DNA from 2 places in the Variovorax sp. M-6 genome. Region 1 is predicted to be linked to the other one. Evidence: riboswitches for the same ligand, from Rfam matches in the RefSeq annotation. Region 1 holds a riboswitch; the other holds the start of a gene.
The links. Region 1 has a riboswitch for cobalamin ahead of AB4Z46_RS12505 (TonB-dependent receptor). Riboswitches for the same ligand answer to the same signal wherever they lie in the genome.

Region 1 (9,424 bases):
CTGGTACATGAACCGCTGCCATCGTCCCGAGGGATCGACCCGCAACAGCACCCTGCCCGAGGCCGGATCGGCATAGAGGTCGGTGCCGTCGGACCAATGCGCGCGCCAGACCGGCAGGGGCCGGGCCTCCGAGGCTTCGGCCGAGCCTGGATTCTTCGCGTAGTAGACATCGTCGTAGCGATCCATCCGCTCCACGCTCGAAGGAGGCCTGTCCGCACCGCGCAGCTGCCGCAGGACGCCCGACATCAACGGCTCCGGCAGCGCCGGAGCCAGTGTCGATGCAGCGCTTGCGTCGTCGGCGCGCACCCACCATCGCCGGTCCGTGCCCTGGATTCGATACCAGACCTGCCCGTCGACTCGAATCCGCTCGAGTTCCAATGGCTGCGCACCGGCCTTGCCGGCCGAGACCGCAGCCAGGGCAAGCGGCGGCGCCAGGACCGCGTCCCGGCTGGGGCCGAGCCAGCGCTCGCGCTCGGCAGCCGACAGCCCGCGTGGCGAGAACACGCCATAGGGATTCATCGACATCAGGCCCGAGAAGATCCAGGTGAGCGTGAACACCGCGGCGACCAGGCCCGCGATGTGATGCCATCGCATCCAGAACTTGCGATACGGAATCCAGCGCGTGCGGTTCAGGAACAGTTGCCAGATGCCCAGCGCCAGTCCGGTCGCGGCCAGCACCACGCCAGGGATCGACAGCCAGACGACCACCTGGTTCCACGCTTGCGGAAACTGCCGCAGCACGGTCGGATAGATCCAGTGCGGGACCGCACCGATCCAGTTCCAGAACCGCTCGCTGCGGCGGGTGTCGCGCACCACTTCGGCGGCGGCACTCGACACGTACAGTTCGAGACCGTCGTCTCCTTCCAGGCTGACCTTGAAGAGCGGGCGGTAGGGGTCGAAGGCTTGCGGAACCGTCCATTGGTCGCGCGCCAGCGCTTCGGCCCCAAGCGCGCGCCGGCCGCTGAAGGCCTCGGCCACCTTCATGGCCTGCCCGGCGCCGAGCGGCGCCTTCGCGGTGCCGGTGCGGGCATCGACGACTTGCCAGCGCGCGGCCTTCGCCTGACCGGCATCGACCAGGAGCCGCCAGACCGGCTCCCCGGAGCCGGCCATGCCCAGGCGTGCCTCGGTGAAGCTCAGGCCGGCCCGCCCGGCAGCCGCTTCGGCGGTCAGGCAGCAACCGGCGCCCAGCGCCAGAGGCTGCAACCCCGAGCGCCGCTCGGCCTGCGAGAGATTCGGGAAGGGCACGTAGTACAGCACGATCCCGGTGACGAACCACATCAGGAACAGCAGGGCCAACGAGATGCCGAGCCACTTGTGGACGAAGATCAGTGCGCGCTTCATGCCCGTGCCACCGCCGTTGCCGGTCAGAAGGCCGCCCGGTAGCTGACTTCGAAGCTGCGCGGCGCGCCGATCATGACCTGATTGTTCGAATTGGCGCCGCTCCAGTACGCGTAGAGCTCGTCGGTCAGGTTGCGAACGCGAAAGGTGATTTCGCCCTTCTGCAGGCTCCAGGTCGCATAGGCAGTCGCCGTCGTGAACCCGTTCATGCGGACCGTGTTGGCGTTGTTGGCGTAGGCGTAGCCGGTTCGGTTGACGCCGCCACCGATGCGCAGCGGCCATCCCGGCACCTTGTAGTCGGCCCAGAGGTTGACCACCGTGCCCGGGACGTTCGGCGGGGTGTTGCCCGCGCGCGAGACGTTGCCGGCTTCGATGAGCCTGTCGAACTGCGCATCGACCCATGCGAGATTGCCGCTCAGTGTCAGCTCGCGCGTCGCCTTCCAGGCCGCGGCGAGTTCCAGGCCCTGCGCGGACTGCTTGCCGCTGTTGACCGTGAGCGTCGGCTTGCTGAAATCGCGCGACAGCACGTTGTCGAGCTCGATCCTGTAGGCCGCCAGCGTGTAGTCGAGGCGGCCCTCCAGCGCCGACTGCTTGAGGCCGAGCTCCAGCTGCTTGCCCGTCGAGAGACTGAAGGCGGCGTTGGCCGCCGAGAGCAGCAGAAGGTTGCCCGTACCGACCGGCGCACTCGCGTTCGAGTACTGGGCGTAGACCGAGGTATCGGGGTCGATCGCGAAGACCACGCCCAGACGTGCCGATGTGGGCTTGTACCTCTGCGTGAAGGATGCCTGGGCCCCGGTGTTGAGGTCCAGGTTGTGACGCTCCAGCTTCACGTAGTCCTGCCGCAGGCCGCCCACGAGGGTCCATCGATCACTGACCGACAGGGCGTCTTCCATGAAGATCGAACCGGTGGGGATCCGTGCGTCGAAGACCGTGCGATTGCCGGCACCCGCGAACAGGGCGGGGTTCGCGGCAAAGAAGCGGTAGCTTCCCGGGATGGTGGCGAACTCGCTCACCGAGAGCGCATTGTTGGCCGCGGTCGATCCGTTGGAGAAGTCGCGGTTGGAAGAAAAGTCGGTCTTCGTGTATTCGAGCCCCGCCACGAACCGGTTCTTCATTCCCCCGATCGGCGACGTGTTCGCGAGATCGAGCCGATCCGTCAGGATCTGGTGGTCGTGCGTGATGCCGACCAGGTCGCGCACGATGCGGCCCGGGGCGGCGAAGGCATAGGACTCCGAGTTGCGCCATGCCCTGTCCGCCGTGTAGTAGGAAAGCTGGTTGCGCAGCTTCCATTCCGGCGCGATCTGCCAGCTGAGCTTGGCGCGCGTCCAGAGGCTGTTCGCACTCATCTCTGCATCGTCGAAGTTGAAGTTGCGAAACGCGATGCTGCGGTCGACCACCCGCCCGTTGGCATCGCTGACGATGTCCGTGGGCTGGAGCGCGTAGGCACGCGGCACCAGCGGCGTGCCCTGATAGGACAGCGCACTGTCCCTGGCGTAGTCCATCGACAGATCGAGCGTGAGATCGCGCGTCAACGCCGTGCCGAAGCCCATGGTGAGGTTGTCGTAGCGCTGCGTGTTGCGGTCGACGTACCCATCGGTTTGCTGGTGGCTGTAGTCCAGCCGGAAAGCGCTCGACTCACCCACGTTGACGCCGAGGCCGACGCCGGCTCTGGCCGTGCCGAAGCTTCCGTAGGAAAGCATGGCCTCGGCGCCGGGGTTGTTGCGGTCGGGTCGCTTGGTCACGAAGTTGACGGCCGCGCCGATGGCGCCTTCGCCGTAGAGCACCGACGAGGGGCCCTTCAGGACTTCGATGCGTTCGTAGTTCCAGGTGTCCTGGGGCCGGCTCACCATCGTCGGCACCGCAATGCGATCGCCGTCGAACAGATAGGTGATGAAGCCGCCGGTGAAGCCGCGCGTCGAGATCACCGATGGCGATCCTGGCGCTCCGCCGGCGGTGATGCCCACGCCGCCGCGCAAGGCTTCCTCGAAAGTCCGTGCGCCACGCCGTTCCATGGTCTCCTGGCTGATCACCTCGACCGAAGCCGGCGTTTCCATCACGCTCAGGCCCAGCCTGCCGGCAACTTCGGTGGTTGCCTGAAGCGCCGGCGCCTGATCCTGCAGGGTGGCCGTCACCTCGACGGGTCGCAGGCTCTGTTGCGCCAGCGCCGGGGTGCTGGCGAGCAGGGCAACAAATGCCGGGATCGTGATGTCATGGGTCGTGAAAGGACCTGAGACCCGGGTCAAGATCCCGAGCTCGGCAGGCTTGCGCATACGTTGTTCCTCTAGCCCGCATTCCCGCTGGGCTGTTCAAAGAGACACACGCTGCAATTGCACGAGCCGATGCCAACCCGGCACGCAGGTGCCGAGCAGCCCGGACAAACGCACTCCCGCAGCGTCCGAAGGCGATTGCGAAGGCCGGTATCCGGGCTCGCGGGTTGCTGTCATGCGCTTGCGCACGACAACAGAAGCCTCGCCTTCCCACGCTCGACTCGAGCGCAGTGGCTGCGAACACCCGCGGGTGCTCACTCGAAACTTCTCTATCCGCTGACCGTTGCGGGGGCAGCGCAGGCATTGCGCGTCGTCGACGCGCGCACCTGCTTCCCGTTTAACCCCCCAAACCATTTCCGGCGTGGGGGGCACCTTCGAACCGTGGCGGAGATCGCTCCAGCAAGGAGCGATCTACCGTCGGGGCGGATTATAGGAAGCACCGATGGGGCGCCATGCCTCGGCGGGCAGCCGGGCTGTGCCAATCACCGGATCACTTGGTCCGCGAGCAGCGCGACGCCCTCCTGACCCAGTGCAACCTCGGCGACGGAACCCGTCAGGTCGCCGGGCTGTGGCGCCGCCTGGCCCGAGCGCGTCACCCGGACCTCGATCGTCAGCGAGGCAAAGCGCGACATGGGCAGCTCCGGCGACATGGCAAGGCTGTCGTCGAGCACGAACCTGGCAGGCAGGTCCTTGGCCTGAAGCCTGAGGACCGCGACGGGCATGCGTCCCGTCGCCGAAGCCTTGGCCAGCACGAAAACGGTGTCTTGCGGCAAGACCTTGTCCCGCAACGAAGCCGCGATGGAGACCGTGCCCTCGACGCGCTTCGACGAGGCATTCGCGATGGGCTGGGTGGGGGTTTCGGGCCGATTCAACCGGGCAAGATCGGCATCGACCTTCATCGCGGCCTCGGAACCCGGCGGGAGCAGCGAACGCACATGCTCCCAGTGCTGCCGTGCCAGCGAAAGATCGCCGCGCTTGAACGCGGCCATGCCGGCCAGCGCCAGGGCCTTGGGATGGTCGGCGTCCAGAGCCAATGCGGCGTCGATGGCCGCCTGCGCCGGTCCCGTCAGATCGCCATCCCGCGCCGAACCCAGGGCGTCCGCATAGTCGGCGAGCAGCTGCGGCTGGTCCGGCGCGAGGGCCATCGCCTTCTGGTACGCAACGACCGCGTCGTCGTAGCGCCGAAGGAACTCGTAGGACCGCGCCAGCACGATCCAGCCTTCGACATCGTCGGGCTGCGCTCGCAGGCGCATCGCCAGACGGCTGACCATGCTTTCCACCTCGTTGCCATCGCCTTCATGGGTGCCCGTTCGCTGCGCCGCCAGCGTCTGCGTCGCGACCGCCTTCGGATTGCCCACCTCGAGGTACAGCAGCAGTGCCGCGGCGGGCACGACGATGCTCAGGAGGCCCGCGACACCCGCGCCCATCCAGGGTCGGATCGCGAGCCCGGGTCGCGGCGCCGGCTGCGATGCGTCGTCGAGCAACTGCCGCTGCAGCTCGTCGATGGCCTGCGCGCGATCGTGTGCGCTCAGTGCATCGGATTGAAGATCCCTCTCGAGCTGGGCCAGTTGGTCGGCATGGAGGCGGCGTGCGAGTTCCGCCTGCGCAAGCGGACGCGCTGCCGACGCCCTGAGCAAGGGCGGCACGACAAACAGCAGCGCCAGCACCAGCAGCGCCACGGCGGCCAGCCACAAGCCCGTCACGGCGCGTCCTCTTCCAGGAGCGACGCTGCCCGTTCGCGTTCCGCCGGCGTCAGGGGCACGGGCTCCGACCGGCTGCGCCGCGACACGATGCGCCACATGGCCGCGAAGCCCGCCGCAAGCAGCACGAAAGGCCCCAGCCACAGCAGCCAGGTCGAGGGCCTGAAGGGCGGGTCGTAGCGCACGAAGGCACCGTAGCGCTGCTCGAAGTAGTCCTTGATCTGCTGCTCGCTGCGGCCCTGGCCGAGCTGCTCGCGGATCTGCTGGCGCATGTCCGCGGCCAGCGGCGCGTTCGATTCGGCCAGGGTCTGGTTCTGGCACACCAGGCATCGCAGGCTGGCCGAGAGCTGCGCCTCCCTGTCCTCGATAGAGCTTGCCGTCGCCGCGCCCTGCGTCAATGCCCACAGCAGGAATGCCGAAGCCGCTGCCCGAGAGAAGCCCGGGCGGCTCATTGCAGGCTCCGCACCACAGGCAGCAGGCGGTCGCGCCAGATCTCGGCGGTGATCGGACCCGGATGCTTGTAGCGGATGCGGCCCGCGCGGTCGATCACGAAAGTCTCGGGCACGCCGTAGACGCCGTAGTCGATGCCGATGCGGCCGTCGCTGTCGACCGCCGATGCCAGGTAGGGGTTGCCCCAGCGCAGCAGCCAGGTGCGCGCCGCATCGCCCTTGTCCTTGTAGTTGAGGCCATAGAGCCTCACGCCGTCCTTGCTGGCGAATTCCATTAGCACCGGAAGTTCGTCCTGGCAAGGCGCGCACCATGAAGCCCATACGTTCAGCAGCCAGACCTGTCCGCGCAGGCTTTCGACTTTCAGCATCTGCTGCGGGTCGTGCAGCAACGGAAGGTCGATCGTGGGCGCGGGCTTGTCGATCAAGGCCGAGGGCAGCAGTTTCGGATCGCGGCGCAGCCCCACGGCCAGCAGGACCGCCAGCACGATGAAGATCGCAAAAGGCAGCTTGAAGCGCATCAGGCGCCCTCCTGCGGCCGCAGCGCGACGGGGGCGCCGCCGGCGACCGCATCGGGGCGCGCGGCCAGGCCGAGGCGGTAGCGGCGATCGGTGGCCGCGAGCAGGCCACCCAGGGCCATCAGCAGGCAGCCCGCCCAGATCCAGGCCATGAAGGGCTTGACGTGAATGCGCATGGTCCAGGCCTCGTCGCCGGCCGGGTCGCCGAGCGCGACGAAGAGGTCTCGCATCGGGCCGACGTCGATGGCGGCCTGGCTCAGGGCCATCTGCTGCGCGCGGTAGGTCCGCTTCTCCGGGTGCAGCGTGGACACTGCTTCGCCCTTGCGGGTGACGCGCACCGTGGCGCGCTGCGCGTCGAAGTTGGGCCCGCTGGCCGGCGCGATGCCGTCGAAGCGGAACGCGAACCCGGCCAGCGCGGTGCTCTCTCCCACCCGCAGCTTCAGCTCCTGCCGGCTTTCGAAGCCGTTGGCCATCGTCGCGCCGAAGATGAAGACGCCGATGCCGGCGTGGGCGACCAGCATGCCGTACCAGCCGCGCGGCTGGCGCCGCGCGCGTTCGAGCCAGCCGCCCGGTGCGCCGCGCAGGCGCTGCCAGGCGTGCGCGGCCGCGCTGGCGACCGCCCAGCCCGCCAGCAGCAGCGCGAAGGTCGACATCGCCGGCCAGCCGCGCTGCCCGGTCGGCAGCGTCAACGGCAACAGCAGCGCGGCTGCCCCGCTGGCGGCCAGGGCCCAGCGAAGGCGCCGCGCCAGTTCCGGCAGCGGCGCATGCTTCCAGCGCGCCACCGGCCCCACGCCCATCAGGAAGATCGCCGGCACCATGATCGGCACGAACACGGCCTCGAAGTACGGCGGCCCGACGGAAATCTTCTGGCCCGCCAGCACGTCGAGCGCCAGCGGGTAGAGCGTACCGATCAGCACCGACATGGCCGCAACCGTCAGCACCACGTTGTTGGCCAGCAGCAGCGACTCGCGCGACAGCACGCCGAAGCGTCCGCCGAGCCCGATGCGCGGTGCGCGCCAGCCGAACAGCAGCAGCGAGCCGCCCACCACCGCCACCATGAAGGCCAGGATGAAAAGGCCGCGCCCCGGATCGACCGCGAACGCGTGCACGGAAGTGAGAACGCCCGAGCGCACCAGGAAGGTTCCCAGCAGGCTGAGCGAGAAGGTGCAGATGGCCAGCAGCACGGTCCAGCTGCGGAAGGCGCCGCGCTTTTCGGTCACCGCCAGCGAGTGGATCAGCGCCGTGCCCACGAGCCAGGGCATGAAGGACGCGTTTTCCACCGGATCCCAGAACCACCAGCCGCCCCATCCGAGCACGTAGTAGGCCCAGGCGCTGCCCAGCAGGATGCCCAGCGTCAGGAACATCCAGGCCGCCACGGTCCACGGGCGCGACCAGCGAGCCCAGGCCGCGTTGAGTTCGCCCGACAGCAGCGCGGCGATCGCGAAGGCGAAGGCGACCGAGAAGCCCACGTATCCCATGTAGAGAATCGGCGGATGCACCACCATGCCGGGGTCCTGAAGCAGCGGGTTCAGGTCGCGCCCCTCCAGGGCCGGCGGCATCAGGCGGGTGAACGGATTCGACAGGAACAGCAGAAACAGCAGGAATCCCACGCCGAGCCACGCCATCACCGCGAGCACCCGCGCGACATAGGCGTCGGGCAGCTGCCGGCTGAAGAGGGCCACGGCCAGGGCCCACGCGGTGAGCAGGCAGAGCCACAGGAGCATCGAGCCTTCATGACCGCCCCACACGGCCGCGAAACGGTAGGCGGCGGGCAGCTCGGCATGCGAATTCGACGCCACGTAGAGCACCGAGAAATCGTTGTCCAGAAAGCTCCACGCCAGGCAGGCGAAGGCAATGGCCGCGAAGACGAACTGTCCGAGCGCCGCCGGACGCGCCACGCGCACCCAGCCGGCCACGCCCCAATGCGCGCCCGCCAGCGGCAGGGTGCCCTGCACCAGCGCGACCAGCAGCGCCAGCACCAGGCTGAAGACGCCGATCTCGGGAATCATGGCGGCGCCTCGAGTGTCGGCGCCGTATGGGACTGCCGCGCCTGTTCCAGCGCCGCGGCCGCTTCGGGCGGCATGTAGTTCTCGTCGTGCTTGGCCAGCACCTGGTTCGCCTCGAACGACCCGTCGGGCTGCAAACGGCCGGCCACCACGACGCCCTTGCCCTCGCGGAACAGGTCCGGCAGCAGGCCGCGGTAGCTCACCGGCACGCGCTGCGCCAGATCGGTCACCACGAAGCGGACGGTCAGTCCGTCGCCGGCCCGCCGCACCGAGCCGGTCTCCACCAGCCCGCCGATGCGGAAGGCGCCATTGCGCGGCGCTGCGTTGGCCACGACCTGGCTGGGACTGAAGAAGAAGACCAGGTTGGAGCGCAGTGCGTTGAGCACCAGCGCGGCCGCAAGGCCGAACGCCAGCAGTCCGAAACCGATGATCGCGATGCGCCGCTGCCTAGGCTTCATCGCGCGGCCTTGGCGACGGCGGTCGGGCTTGCGCGCGGCCGCGCCGCACCAGGGCCCAGACCTCGGCGGCGATCAGCGCCAGCGTGACGCCGTATGCTGCGAGAAGGAAGAAGACCGGATCGTTGCTGTTCATCGCGGCCTCGCCAATGCCTCGCGCTCCATGATCAGGCAACGCACCCGTGCCAGCGCCACCGCCACCGAGTAGGCCCAGCATGCACCCGCCATGAGCAACAGGCCCGCGAGCATGGTGTGGGCCATCGCGGGCGCGGCCGTGAGGCTGATCGATGCGCCCTGGTGCAGGGTGTTCCACCACTGCACCGAGAAATAGATGACGGGCACGTTGACCGCTCCGGCCAGCAGCAGGATCGCCCCGGCGCGGTCCGCGCGGCGCGGATCGTCGATGGCCGACACCAGGCCCAGGTAGCCCAGGTAGAGGAACAGCAGGATCAGTTCGGAGGTGAGTCGCGCGTCCCACACCCACCAGGTGCCCCAGGTCGGCTTGCCCCACACCGCGCCGGTCCACAGTGCGATGACGGTGAACAGCGCCCCCGTGGGTGCGAGCGCCCGCGCCATGAGCGCGGAGATGCGCGTGTTGAAGACCAGGCCCATCGCGGCATGGAACGCGGCCACGAGATAGATGAACATCGACATCCAGGCCGCGGGAACGTGGATGAAGATGATGCGGTAGACC
Region 2 (11,659 bases), on a different contig from region 1:
GCCGCTCTCGCCGTATCGGCGGCCGAGGCGCCGCGGCCTTCTGCGTTGAGCACATAGACGCCGGGCTTGGCGAGCCGGACGCCCAGCTGCAGCGCCATCGCCGCCATCGGCCAGCCGCTGTTGGGCGACGGGGTTCGGCGTGCTTCGCGGAAGATGGCCCGCCCCGCGGCGCGTCCCGGGCGGGAGGGCGAGCAAGCCCACAGGAACAGGGCTGTCAGGCGGGCGGGCAGCCAGGACAGCAGGTCGTCGGCGCGCGCGGCCCATTTGCCGGCCCATTCCCACTGCCGGCCCTCGCGCTCGCCGCGATAGCCCCACATCGCATCCGCGGTGTTGGCGAACCGATAGACTGCCGCGCCCGGCAGGCCGAACAGCACGAACCAGAACAGCGGCGCGACCAGCGAATCGTTGAGGTTCTCGGCCAGCGACTCGATGGCGCTTTCGCGCACCTCGGCGGCGCTCAGCGAAGTCACGTCACGGCTCACCAGCCGACCCAGCTGCACGCGACCTTCGTCGAGCGAGCGGCCCAGCGCCGCTTCGACCGCCAGCACCTCGTCGCGCAGCATGCGCCAGGCCAGCAGCGGCTTGAGGGCGATGCCCGCCAGCAGTACACCGGCCCAGATCGGCAGGCGGTTCACGCCTGCAGCCACCGCGCAGGCGCCCGCCGCAACCAGCGAGGCGCCCACGCACCAGCCGATCGCGCCGCCGGCGAAAGCCGCGAACTGGCGCGCCGGCGCGCCGGCGACCGGCGCGATGCGCTTGCCGATCCAGCCCAGGTAGCGACCGATCCAGACCACCGGATGCCATCGCGCAGGCGGCTCCCCGACCCAACGGTCGATGGCCAGCGCGAGCCAGAGTGCAGCAATGGAACTCAGCACCGCCATGTCCTCACCCTATACCTCCCCGCCGCCGGCCGGCGCAGCCAGGCCCCTTGGTGAGACACCGCGGAACCGGCTTCGCCGGGCCGCCGGTGTCGCCCCCGGCAGGGGGTGGGCGCCCGGACACGAAGTGCCGGGCAACCTGGGGGCGAGCTCAATCTCAAGCTCAAGTTCAATCTTCAATTCCCCGCTGCGCAGGAATGCCGGCCTTGAACGCATGCTTGACCAGCTGCATCTCGGTCACCGTGTCGGCCAGTTCGACGATCTCGGGCGGGCAGCGCCGGCCGGTCAGCACCACGTGCACCTGCTTCGGCCGTGCGCGCAAGGTCTCGAGCACGCCTTCGAGCGGCAGCCAGCCATAGATGAGCGGATAGGTGATCTCGTCGAGCACAACCAGAAAGTGCGCGCCCGAGAGGATCACCGACCGGGCCCTCTCCCAGCCGTCGCGCGCCAGCTGCGCGGAGCGTTCGAGATCCTGGGTCTTCCAGCTGAAGCCGTCGCCCAGGCCCTCGATCGGAATCCCGATCTGCTCGAACATGCGGTGCTCGCCGAAGCGCGCGCTGGGCACCTTCATGAACTGGAAGATCTTGACCGCCTTGCCGCGGCCGTGCGCGCGCAATGCCAGTCCGAAAGCGGCCGTGCTCTTGCCCTTGCCGTCGCCGGTGTTGACGATCACGAGGCCGCGGCGCTCGCCTTCGGGTTTCTCGTAGGGCTTTTCGGTAGGGGGTGTTTCGATCTGCATGAGGTTCCTGACTGAGTGAGCTTCGAGCTTTGCTTTGACTAGTGCGTGACGGCCAGCCACTGGCCTTCCACGCGATGAACGATCACGCGCCGGTCGAACACCGCTTCCAGCGCGCGGTGGGTGGCCGGATCGTCGCAGGCGCCGTGGTGCAGCACGCGGCCCTGAGCCATCACGACCATCGCATCGGCGCACAGCGCGGCGTTGAGCTCGTGCAACACGCTGACCACCGTCCGCCCCCCGGCCACCAGCGCGCGCACGGTCTGCATCCAGTCGGCCTGGTGCGGCGGATCGAGGTTGGCCAGCGGCTCGTCCATCAGCAGCAGTTCGGCCTCGACGGCCAGCGCGCGCGCCAGCAGCACACGCTGGCGTTCGCCGCCCGAGAGCTGGCCGAGCGGCCGCTCGCGCCACTCCCAGGCCTGGGTGCTGCGCAGCGCCCGCTCGACCGCGGCGCGGTCGGCCTCGCTGGGGGCCGCCAGCCAGCGCTGGTGCGGCAGGCGGCCGAGCATCGCGACGTCGTGCACCAGCAGGTCGTCCGCACTGCCCTCGCCCGCGCCGCCCTGGCCGAGCCAGGACAGGCGCTGCGCGCGCGCGCGCCCCGACCAATCCGCCAGCGGCCGGCCGAGCGCACGGAGCTCGCCCCCATGCGCCAGCAGGCCCGCGAGCACCTTGAGCATGGTCGACTTGCCGGCGCCGTTCGGTCCCACGATGCTGGTCCAGCGACCGCCCGCCAGCGCCAGGTCGATACCGTGCAGCACCTCGGCCTGGCCCAGCCTGGCCGTGATGCCGCGCGCCTCGAGCGCGGGCCCGTGAATGGCGACCGGCGCCGTCACAGGCCCCCCCGCGCGCTGCGCCGGTGCATCAGCCACAGCAGGTAGCTGCCGCCGAGCACCGCGGTCAGCACGCCGACCGGCAACTCCTGCGGCGCGACCAGCCAGCGCGCGAGCAGGTCGGCGGCCATCAGCAGCAAGCCGCCCATGGCGGCCGACAGGACGATGAGTCGCGCATGCGTGGTCTTCACGACCGAGCGCACCAGGTGCGGCGCCGCCAGGCCGACGAAGGCGATCAGCCCGGTCTGCGCCACGGCCGTGCCGGTGGCCAGCGCCAGCACCGCGACCAGCGCGGCACGCATCGCGCCCAGCGGCAGGCCGAGGCTGGCGGCCGTGGCTTCGCCGAGCGCGAGCCCGTCGAGCACCGGCGCCAGCGCCCAGGCCAGCAGCAGGCAGAGCGCACCCAGGCCGCCCATCACGGCGCAGGCGCTCCAGCCGACCAGCCCGGTGCTGCCGAGCATGAAGCCCTGGATCGCCTGCAGGATGTCGGCCGAGGCGATCGTGAGCAGGTCCTTGGCCGCGCCCAGGACCACGCCGACGATCACGCCGGCGAGCAGCAGCCTGAGCGTCTGCTGGACGCCGCGCGCCAGCACCAGCGTGAGCATCACCGCGAGCACCGCGCCCAGAAAGGCCGCCCCTGTGAGGCCGAGCCGCACCACCCATTGGGTGCTGACCGGCGAGAGTCCGAACAGCGTCAGCGCCAGGGCCACACCCAGCGAGGCCCCGGAGGCGCTGCCGAGCAGGTACGGGTCGGCCAGCGGATTGCGGAACAGCCCCTGCGCCACCGCGCCCGCCAGGCCCAGCAGCGCGCCGGCAAGCCACGCACCCAGCGTGCGCGGCAAGCGGATGTCCCAGACGATCTGCAGGGCCACCGGATCGTGTCCGGCCGCCAGCACGTTCTCGAAGCCGGTGCTGCCGACGCCCGCGCCCAGCAGGAGCAGCAGCAGGGCCGAGAGGACCAGCACGATGCCCAGCGCCAGCGCGCGGCGGTGCTGGCTCTTCACCGGCGGCCTCGCGGCGCATGCACGCAGGAAACCGTCATCGCGCCTTCTCCTGCAGGCACTGGGCCATCAGCCGCGCGGCTTCGCCCATGCGCGGCCCGGGACGCACCAGCACGTCCGACTCGGCGGCGCTGAAACGGCAGATGCGGCCTTCGCGCACCGCCCGGATGGCGCCCCAGCCCGGTCGCTGCTCCAGCCCCTGCGCGCTGCGTTCGCCGACCATGATCAGGTCGGGATTGGCCCGCACCACGAACTCGGGGTTGAGCTTCGGAAACGGACCGAGCGCGGCCGGCACGATGTTCTTCACGCCGAGCCGCGCGAGCGTCTCGCCGATGAAGGAGGCCTCGCCCGCCGCATAGGGCGCGCTGTTGACCTCGAAATACACGCGCGTGCGCGCCACGCCCGCGGGCAGCGACTGCGCCGCCGCCGACACGCTGGCGTCGATCGCGCGCCACACCGCCTGCGCATCGTCCACGCCCAGCACCCGGCCCAGTGCGTCGAGCACGCGGCGCACGTCCGCATGGTTCTTCGGTTCGAGCACCAGCACCCGCAGCCCGAGGCCCTCGAGCCGCTCGGTGACCCGTGACGACTTCGACAACAGCACCAGGTCGGGCTTGAGCGCGACGATCGCCTCCACGTTCGGGTCCAGCCCGCCGCCGACTTGCGGCAACGCCCGCACCGGCGCGGGCCAGTTGGAATAGCGATCGACACCGACCAGCCGCGCGCAGGCGCCCAGCGTGCAGACCGATTCCGTCAGCGAAGGCAGCAGGCTCACGATGCGCTGCGGCGGCCGCGGCAGGTCCACCGGGACGCCGCGTTCGTCGGTCACGACCGCCGCCTGGGCCACCACGCCCAACCAGCCGCACAGGGCCGCGCAGGCCAGCCGCGCAAGCATCTTCATGCGAGCTCCTTCAAGGTCAGCGGCAGTCCGGCCGCCATCAGCGTGACGCGCTCGCAGGCCGCGGCGACCTGCTGGTTGAGTCCGCCGAGCGCATCGACGAACCGGCGCACCTCGCGGCCCAGCGGGATCACGCCCAGCCCGATCTCGTTGCCGACCAGCACCAGCGGGCCGGGCGCGTCGGCGATCGCGCCCAGCAGTTCGGCGATCGCGCGATCGGCACCCACGCGCGCACGCGGCGGTCCGGGCGGCGCCATGAGGTTGGTGAGCCACAGGGTGAGACAGTCGACCAGCACCAGCGTGCCGGGAGCGCCGTGGTCGCGGATCGCCTGCGCCAGCGCCAGCGGCTCCTCGACCGTGGTCATCGCCGGCACCCGCGCCGCGCGGTCGTCGCGGTGCCTGGCGATGCGCGCCCGCATCTCCGCGTCCAGCGCCTGCGCCGTCGCGATCAGCACCGCGCGATGCGCGGGCGAGCGGGCGAGCCACGCCGCGGCGAGCTGCTCGCCGCGGCGCGACTTGCCGCTCTTCTGACCGCCGAGGATCAGTTCGCGGCGGGCCATGCTCATTTCGGCTGCCACCGCACGGTCAGGAACGCGGCGCGCCCTTGCTGGTTGTAGCCATAGGCGGTTTCATACTGCTCGTCGGTCAGGTTCGTGACACGGGCCTGGACCGACCAGTCCTTGGCAAAGCGATAGTCCACATAGAGATCGAACGTGGTGTAGCCGCCGAGTGTGCGCGTGTTCGCCGCGTCGTCAAAGCGGCTGCCCACGTTCAGCGCCGAGCCGCCGAGCTTCCAGGCGCCCACCGCGTAGTCGACCCCCAGCGACGCCTGGTTCTTCGCCCGCCGCGGCAGTTGCTTGCCGGTGCCCTCGTTGCGCGGGTCGAGCGAGTCGTAGCTCGCGTGCAGGCCCAGGGCGCCGAACTGCCCGTCGTAGCTCAGCGTGCCGCCTTCGATGCGCGCGCGCGGAATGTTCTGCGGCAGCGTCGTGTTGGTGATGAAGCCCTGGATCTTGTTGTCGTAGCCCACCAGCTTGACCGTGTGGGCGCCCTGGGTCCAGGTGATCCCGAGGTCGGTGTTCCTGCCCTCCTCCGGCTGCAGCGCCGAATTGCCGAAGCCCGGGAAGTAGAGCTGGTTGAACGAGGGTGCCGCGAAGCTGGTGCCCTGCGACACGTTGACGCGCCAGTTCGGCGTGATGCGGTAGGCATAGCCGGCGAACCAGGTGTTGCTGTCGCCGAACTGCGAATTGCTGTCGTGCCGCGCGTCGAGCTGCCAGCTGTGGGCGCCCGAATTGCCGTTGAGCCCGACGAAGCCCGAATCGATGGCGCGGTCGGTCACGGTGTAGCGGGTGTCGCTCTTCACGTCCTGCTCGCGGCGCTCGAGCCCGACGACCACGGTGCCGATCGGCGTCACGATGTCGTTCTGCCAGAGGTACTGGTCCTGCGTCGTCTCGAACAGGCCCGGCAGGTTGAACGGCGCGGCCACGATCGCGCGGGTGTAGTCCTCGCTGCGCGAGTAGCGCAGCTGGGTGGTCCAGTTCGACATCACGAGGCCGCGGGCGCCGACGTAGCCGGCCTGGGTGCGCAGGGTGCCGCGCGTGTCGCGGTTCGGGCCGTCGTCGAAGCGGTTCAGCCCGTCGGCGTAGAGCATGGCGGCGTCGAATTTCCAGTCCGGGTTGAGCTGGTAGCCGAACGAGGCGTTGACCGCGGTCTGGTTGAAGGGGTCGTCGTCCGGGTTGAAGTTGCCGAACTGCACGTTGCGGTTGGTCGACGAGAACTTCGCGTTGAGCGTGCGCGCGACGTCGAGCGAATAGGTCGCGGCCCCCGCGGCGCCGCTGAAGCCGCCGGTGATCTGCTTGTAGCTCTCGCTGCCGACCGTGGTCGAGGCGTGCGGGGCGAACACCGTCTCGCCCGGGCTCGCCCTGCGCGTGAAGATCTGCACCACGCCGCCGACGCCGTCGCTGCCGTAGAGCGCCGAGGCCGGACCCTTGACCACTTCGATCCGGTCGATCATCTCGACCGGGATGTTGTCCCACACCGGCGTGCCGAGCGTGGCGGAGCTGTAGCGAACGCCGTCGATCAACAGGATCGTGTGGCGCGCCTCGGCGCCGCGGATGAACACGCTGCTCGACTTGCCGGCGCCGCCATTGGCCGAGATCTGCACGCCGGCGAGCCGGGCCAGGATTTCGGGCAGCGTGCGGCTCGCCTGCTGCTCGATTTGCTCCCGGTCGATGACCACGGTGTCGGACACCAGCTCGTCGGCGCGGGTCGGCACCCGGGTCGCGGTAACCACCATCTCGGGCAGCGCGGGTGCGGCCTCCTGGGCGAACGCCAGCGTGGGGAGGCCGGCAGCACCGGCGATCAAGGCCGCAACGGCCGACGAAATGGCATGGGCGCGCAGCGGCCGCGGCAAGGCGCACCGGGAGGCGGGCGTGGAAGAAACGCAGGTTTTCATGGGGGCGACGACAGGTCAATGTCCTTCGCCGGCTTCCCCGCCGGCATTCGGACGTCATGGCCGCCTGCATGCTTCGCGCATGCGGCAGCCGCCTCGTTGGCCGGTATCCGGGCTGGCAGTGCCACCCTCGTCGCCTTCCCGGGCACCTGTTTCAGGGCACCCAGTGGCTGATGACGAAGGCGGCGCCCGAGGGCGCCGACTGCTTGACCGTTGCGGGGGCAGCGCAGGTTGGTTCGGCCCCGGGGGGCTTCGACTCCTGCTTCCCGTTGAACTGCGACGCGTGAACCGCGGCGCGAGCACCAACGAACGGAATTGTAGGGTTTGTCGGCATGCGCCCGGAACGACGGGGCGCAACCGCGCCGGCGGCGGAATCTACAATCGCCCTCCATGCCAGCATCGAGCCGTATTGACCAGATCGCCGAGCGCGTCGAGCGCCTGCTCGTGCGCCACGAAGAAGTACAGCGCACCAATGCGTTGCTGCAAGACCAGGTCGACGCGCTCACGCGCGAACGCGACGCGCTCAAATCGCGGCTCGCCGCGGCGCGCACGCGCCTCGACGCCCTGCTCGATCAGCTCCCGGTCGAACCCTCCCAAGACGCCAGCTCTTCCTGATGAAACAAATCGAAGTCCAGATCATGGGCCAGAGCTACCTGCTCGGCTGCCCCGAAGGCGGCGAGGCGCAACTGCGCGACGCGGTCGAACGCGTCGACGGCGCGATGTGCAAGATCCGCGATGCCGGCAAGGTCAAGGCCCGCGACCGCATCGCGGTGCTGGCCTCGCTCAACCTGGCCTTCGACCTGGTGCAGCGCGAAGCCGCGCCGGCCCCGGCGCCTGCGACGGCTCCTGACGCCACCGAAGACGACGCTCGCGCCACGCAATTGATCCAGCGGCTCGACCAGGCCCTCGCCGGCGACGGGCATTTGCTCTGAAGATCCGGCGCGCCCGCTGCGGCAGGGCGTAAAATACGCATCGTCTGCGGTGCGAGGCTGGGCTCTATATTTCCTTGTACCAATGCTCTCCGGAGCAGGGCTTGGAATATCGCTTGGCAGGTGTGATCATCTCGCGTCAGATGAACCCGAAGCCTTGCTGACCTCGCCCACCTGAACCCTGGTTCAGGATGCGGGTTCGGCTCACACTCGCAGACACCCTTCACTGACAGCCACGGCCCCGCGAATCGGCGCCGTGGCTTTTTTCTGGACCCGTGCGCATGACCATCGAACCCCTGCTGATCGCCGAACTCGCCCTGCTAGGCGTCGGCACCGGCTTCCTCGCCGGCCTGCTCGGCATCGGCGGCGGCATGCTGATGGTGCCGTTCATCACGATCATCCTCGGCCAGCGCGGCGTCGCCGCCGACCTCGCAGTCAAGATGGCGATCGCGACCTCGATGGCGACCATCATCTTCACCTCGATCTCCAGCGTGCGCGCCCACCACCGGCGCGGCGCGGTGCGCTGGGACATCGTCAAGCGGCTGGCACCCGGCATCGTGATCGGCAGCCTGGCCGGCAGCCTGGGCGTCTTCAGCCTGCTCAAGGGCACTGCGCTGGCGATCTTCTTCGCGCTCTTCGTCGGCTTCTCGGCCACGCAGATGTTCCTCGACAAGAAGCCCAAGCCGACGCGCCAGATGCCGGGCACCGCGGGCCAGCTCGGGGCCGGCGGCGCGATCGGTTTCATCTCCGGCCTGGTCGGCGCCGGCGGCGGCTTCATCAGCGTCCCGTTCATGACCTGGTGCAACGTCGCGATCCACAACGCGGTCGCCACCAGCGCGGCACTCGGGTTCCCGATCGCGGTCGCCAACGTGGCCGGCTATGTGGCCAGTGGCCAGTCGGTGCAGGGCCTGCCAGCCGGCTCGTTCGGCTACATCTGGCTGCCGGCGCTGGCGGTGATCGCGGTCTGCAGCTTCCTCGTGGCGCCGCTCGGCGCCCGGGCGGCGCACAGCCTCCCGGTGGGCAAGCTCAAGCGCGTGTTCGGGAGCATCCTCTACCTGCTGGCGGCCTACATGCTCTGGAAAGGGCTGCACGGCTGAGGGCCTGCGCATTTCACCCCGCGGCTTGACGTGAATCAAGCCGGGGCGCACGGCACCTGCCTTAAGCTCAGGGGATCCACTCACGCACGGAGATCTCCATGTTCAAGCGCATCCTGGTCGCCACCGACGGCTCCCCGCTCTCGCAGAAGGCGGTGACGAGCGCCATCGCCATGGCGGCCCTGAACGGCGCCGAGCTGGTCGCGCTCACCGTGGTGCCCCGCTATCCGACGAACTACTTCGAGGGCGCCGCGGTCTTCACGCCCGAAGACATCGGGCGCATCGAGAAACAGTGGACGGAAGCGGCGCAGGCCACGCTCGACGCGATCGCCAGGCAAGCGGAGGCCAGCGGCGTCAGGACCAAGACAGCGACGGTCAGCGCCGACCTCGTGGCCGAGGCGATCATCGGCGCCGCCAAGAAACACCAGAGCGACTTGATCGTGATGGCATCGCACGGCCGCCAGGGCATCAAGCGCCTGCTGCTGGGCAGCGAGACCCAGCACGTTCTCACGCATTCCGAACTGCCCGTCTTGGTCTTGCGCTGAGTCGGGTTTATAACCAAGGCACGCGGTGCTTTCACCGCGCGTCAAGCAACAACGAGAGGCCCTAAATGAAGATTCTGATCGCCGTCGACGGCAGCGCCCACACGCAGAAAGCGCTCGACTACCTGGCGAAGCATCGCAAGATGTTCGTCGACGGCAATGAACTGGTCGTGGTGCACGTCTGTGTCGGTGTGCCGGGTCACGTCACGCGCCACCTGAGCAAGGAAATCGTCAGCGACTACTACGCCGAGGAAGCCGCCAAGGTTCTCGAGCCGGTCAGGGCCACCCTCGCGGGCCTCGGCATCACCGAGTTCAAGGTCGACCAGCGCCACGGCCATGCCGCGGAGGAGATCCTCAAGGCGGCTGCCGCCTCGGGCGCCGAACTGATCGTGATGGGAACGCACGGCCACGGCCTTTTCGGCCGCGCACTGATGGGGTCGGTCGCGACCAAGGTGGTGTCCGAGACCGACATCTCGGTGCTGCTGGTGCAGTAGGCGCAGGCCCTCAATCCCGCGGGACGAAGAGCCCCTTGTGCTGCTCGCGCAGCAGTGCCTTCTGCACCTTGCCCATGGCATTGCGCGGCAGCTCGGTCACCACGAAGCAGCGTTTCGGGATCTTGAAGTTGGCGAGCTTCGCCTTCAGCTCCGCGATGATGGCTTCGCCGTCGAGTGCGGCGCCAGCCCTGGCCGTCACGATGGCCACGCCGACCTCGCCGAAGTCGGCGTGCGGCACGCCGACGATCGCGCTCTCGGCCACGCCGGACATCTCGTTGATGTAGCCCTCGATCTCGGCCGGGTAGACGTTGTAGCCGCCGCTGATGATCAGATCCTTGCTGCGCCCGACGATCGTGACGTAGCCGAGCCCGTCCACCTTGCCGACGTCGCCGGTCTTGAAATAGCCGTCGGCCGTGAATTCTTCCTTCGTCTTTTCGGGCATGCGCCAATAGCCCGCGAACACGTTCGGCCCGTCGACCTCGATGTGGCCGATCTCGTCGGTCGGGCACGGCGCGCCGGCGTCGTCGCGCACCCGCAGCCGCACGCCCGGCAGCGGGAAGCCCACCGTGCCGCCGCGCCGCTCGCCCTGCACCGGGCTGTAGGGGTTGGAGGTCAGCATCGCCGTCTCGCTCATGCCGTAGCGCTCGAGGATCGTGTGGCCCGTGCGCTCGCGCCATTCTTCGAAGGTGTCGATCAGGAGCGGTGCCGAGCCCGAGATGAAGACCCGCATCCGGCGGCAGGCCTTGCGGGTCAGCCCGCGCTCGGCGAGCATGCGCACATAGAGCGTGGGCACGCCCATGAAGACGGTCGCCTCGGGCAGCCGGGCCACCACGCGCGCCGGATCGAAGCGGTTGAACCAGATCATCCTGCTGCCGCTGATCAGCGCGCCGTGGATCGCGACGAAGAGGCCGTGCACATGGAAGATCGGCAGCGCATGGATCAGCACATCGCCATTGCGCCAGCCCCAGTAGTCTTTCAGCACCTCGGCGTTCGACGACAGGTTGCGATGCGTGAGCATCGCGCCCTTGCTGCGGCCGGTGGTGCCGCTGGTGTAGAGGATGGCGGCGAGGTCGTCCTCCCGCTTGGCGGCCACTGCATGCCGGTCGCTGCACTGCGCGGCCACTTCGAGCAGCGTGCCCGTGCGGTCGTCATCGAGCGTGAAGACATGGCGGGTTCCGGCCGCGGTTGCGATCGGCGCCACCCAGGATGCGTTGGCGCTGCTGCAGACCACCACGGCCGGCTCGGCGTTGCCGATGAAGTACTCGATCTCGGCGTTCCGGTAGGCCGTGTTGAGCGGCAGGAAGACATAGCCCGCGCGCAGCGTGGCGAGATACAGCATCATGGCCTCGACCGACTTCTCGACCTGCACCGCGATGCGGGCGCCTTTCTCGAGGTCCAGCGCGTCCAGCAGGTTGGCGATCATCGCGCTCGCGCGGTCCAGGTCGCGCCACGAATAGAAAAGTCCGTCGTCGGTCTCGACCGCGATGGCGTCGAGGTCGGCGGGGAACGCCGCGCGCAGGGCGGCGAAGAGATTGGCGTTGGGAATGTCGGTCATGGCGATCTCAAAAAACGGGGGCCCGCTTGGCCAGGAAGGCAGCGATGCCCTCGCGATGCTCGGCGGAGTCGGCGTAGTCGTAGGCAGTGCGCAACAGGGGCGCGACCGCGTCCTGCGAACCCGCTTGCCGCAGGGCGGAGAAGGTGGCCTTGTTGAGGCGCGCGGCCTCGGGCGCCAGCACCGCAATGCGCTGCGCATGCGCCAGCACGCCTGCGGCCAGCTCGGCATCGGGCAGCACGCGCAGCAGGAAGCC

Region 2: another riboswitch for cobalamin. It lies ahead of AB4Z46_RS06260 (TonB-dependent receptor domain-containing protein); the one in region 1 lies ahead of AB4Z46_RS12505 (TonB-dependent receptor).

Annotation. Positions count from the first base shown of each region.
Region 1 covers NZ_JBFREQ010000009.1:59,615-69,038, forward strand. Annotated here, with positions in the region: gene AB4Z46_RS12500 (PepSY-associated TM helix domain-containing protein) at 1-1,341, opposite strand, end outside; gene AB4Z46_RS12505 (TonB-dependent receptor) at 1,365-3,608, opposite strand; cobalamin riboswitch at 3,734-3,995, opposite strand; gene ccmI (c-type cytochrome biogenesis protein CcmI) at 4,088-5,404, opposite strand; gene AB4Z46_RS12515 (cytochrome c-type biogenesis protein) at 5,305-5,757, opposite strand; gene AB4Z46_RS12520 (DsbE family thiol:disulfide interchange protein) at 5,754-6,275, opposite strand; gene AB4Z46_RS12525 (heme lyase CcmF/NrfE family subunit) at 6,272-8,278, opposite strand; gene ccmE (cytochrome c maturation protein CcmE) at 8,275-8,733, opposite strand; gene AB4Z46_RS12535 (heme exporter protein CcmD) at 8,723-8,866, opposite strand; gene ccmC (heme ABC transporter permease CcmC) at 8,863-9,424, opposite strand, start outside.
Region 2 covers NZ_JBFREQ010000004.1:79,941-91,599, forward strand. Annotated here, with positions in the region: gene cbiB (adenosylcobinamide-phosphate synthase CbiB) at 1-881, opposite strand, end outside; gene cobO (cob(I)yrinic acid a,c-diamide adenosyltransferase) at 1,048-1,617, opposite strand; gene AB4Z46_RS06240 (ABC transporter ATP-binding protein) at 1,656-2,447, opposite strand; gene AB4Z46_RS06245 (FecCD family ABC transporter permease) at 2,444-3,448, opposite strand; gene AB4Z46_RS06250 (ABC transporter substrate-binding protein) at 3,483-4,340, opposite strand; gene AB4Z46_RS06255 (bifunctional adenosylcobinamide kinase/adenosylcobinamide-phosphate guanylyltransferase) at 4,343-4,909, opposite strand; gene AB4Z46_RS06260 (TonB-dependent receptor domain-containing protein) at 4,906-6,795, opposite strand; cobalamin riboswitch at 6,877-7,114, opposite strand; gene AB4Z46_RS06265 (DUF904 domain-containing protein) at 7,183-7,407, shown strand; gene AB4Z46_RS06270 (cell division protein ZapA) at 7,407-7,724, shown strand; gene AB4Z46_RS06275 (sulfite exporter TauE/SafE family protein) at 8,003-8,818, shown strand; gene AB4Z46_RS06280 (universal stress protein) at 8,917-9,360, shown strand; gene AB4Z46_RS06285 (universal stress protein) at 9,426-9,851, shown strand; gene AB4Z46_RS06290 (malonate--CoA ligase) at 9,862-11,406, opposite strand; gene AB4Z46_RS06295 (enoyl-CoA hydratase/isomerase family protein) at 11,414-11,659, opposite strand, start outside.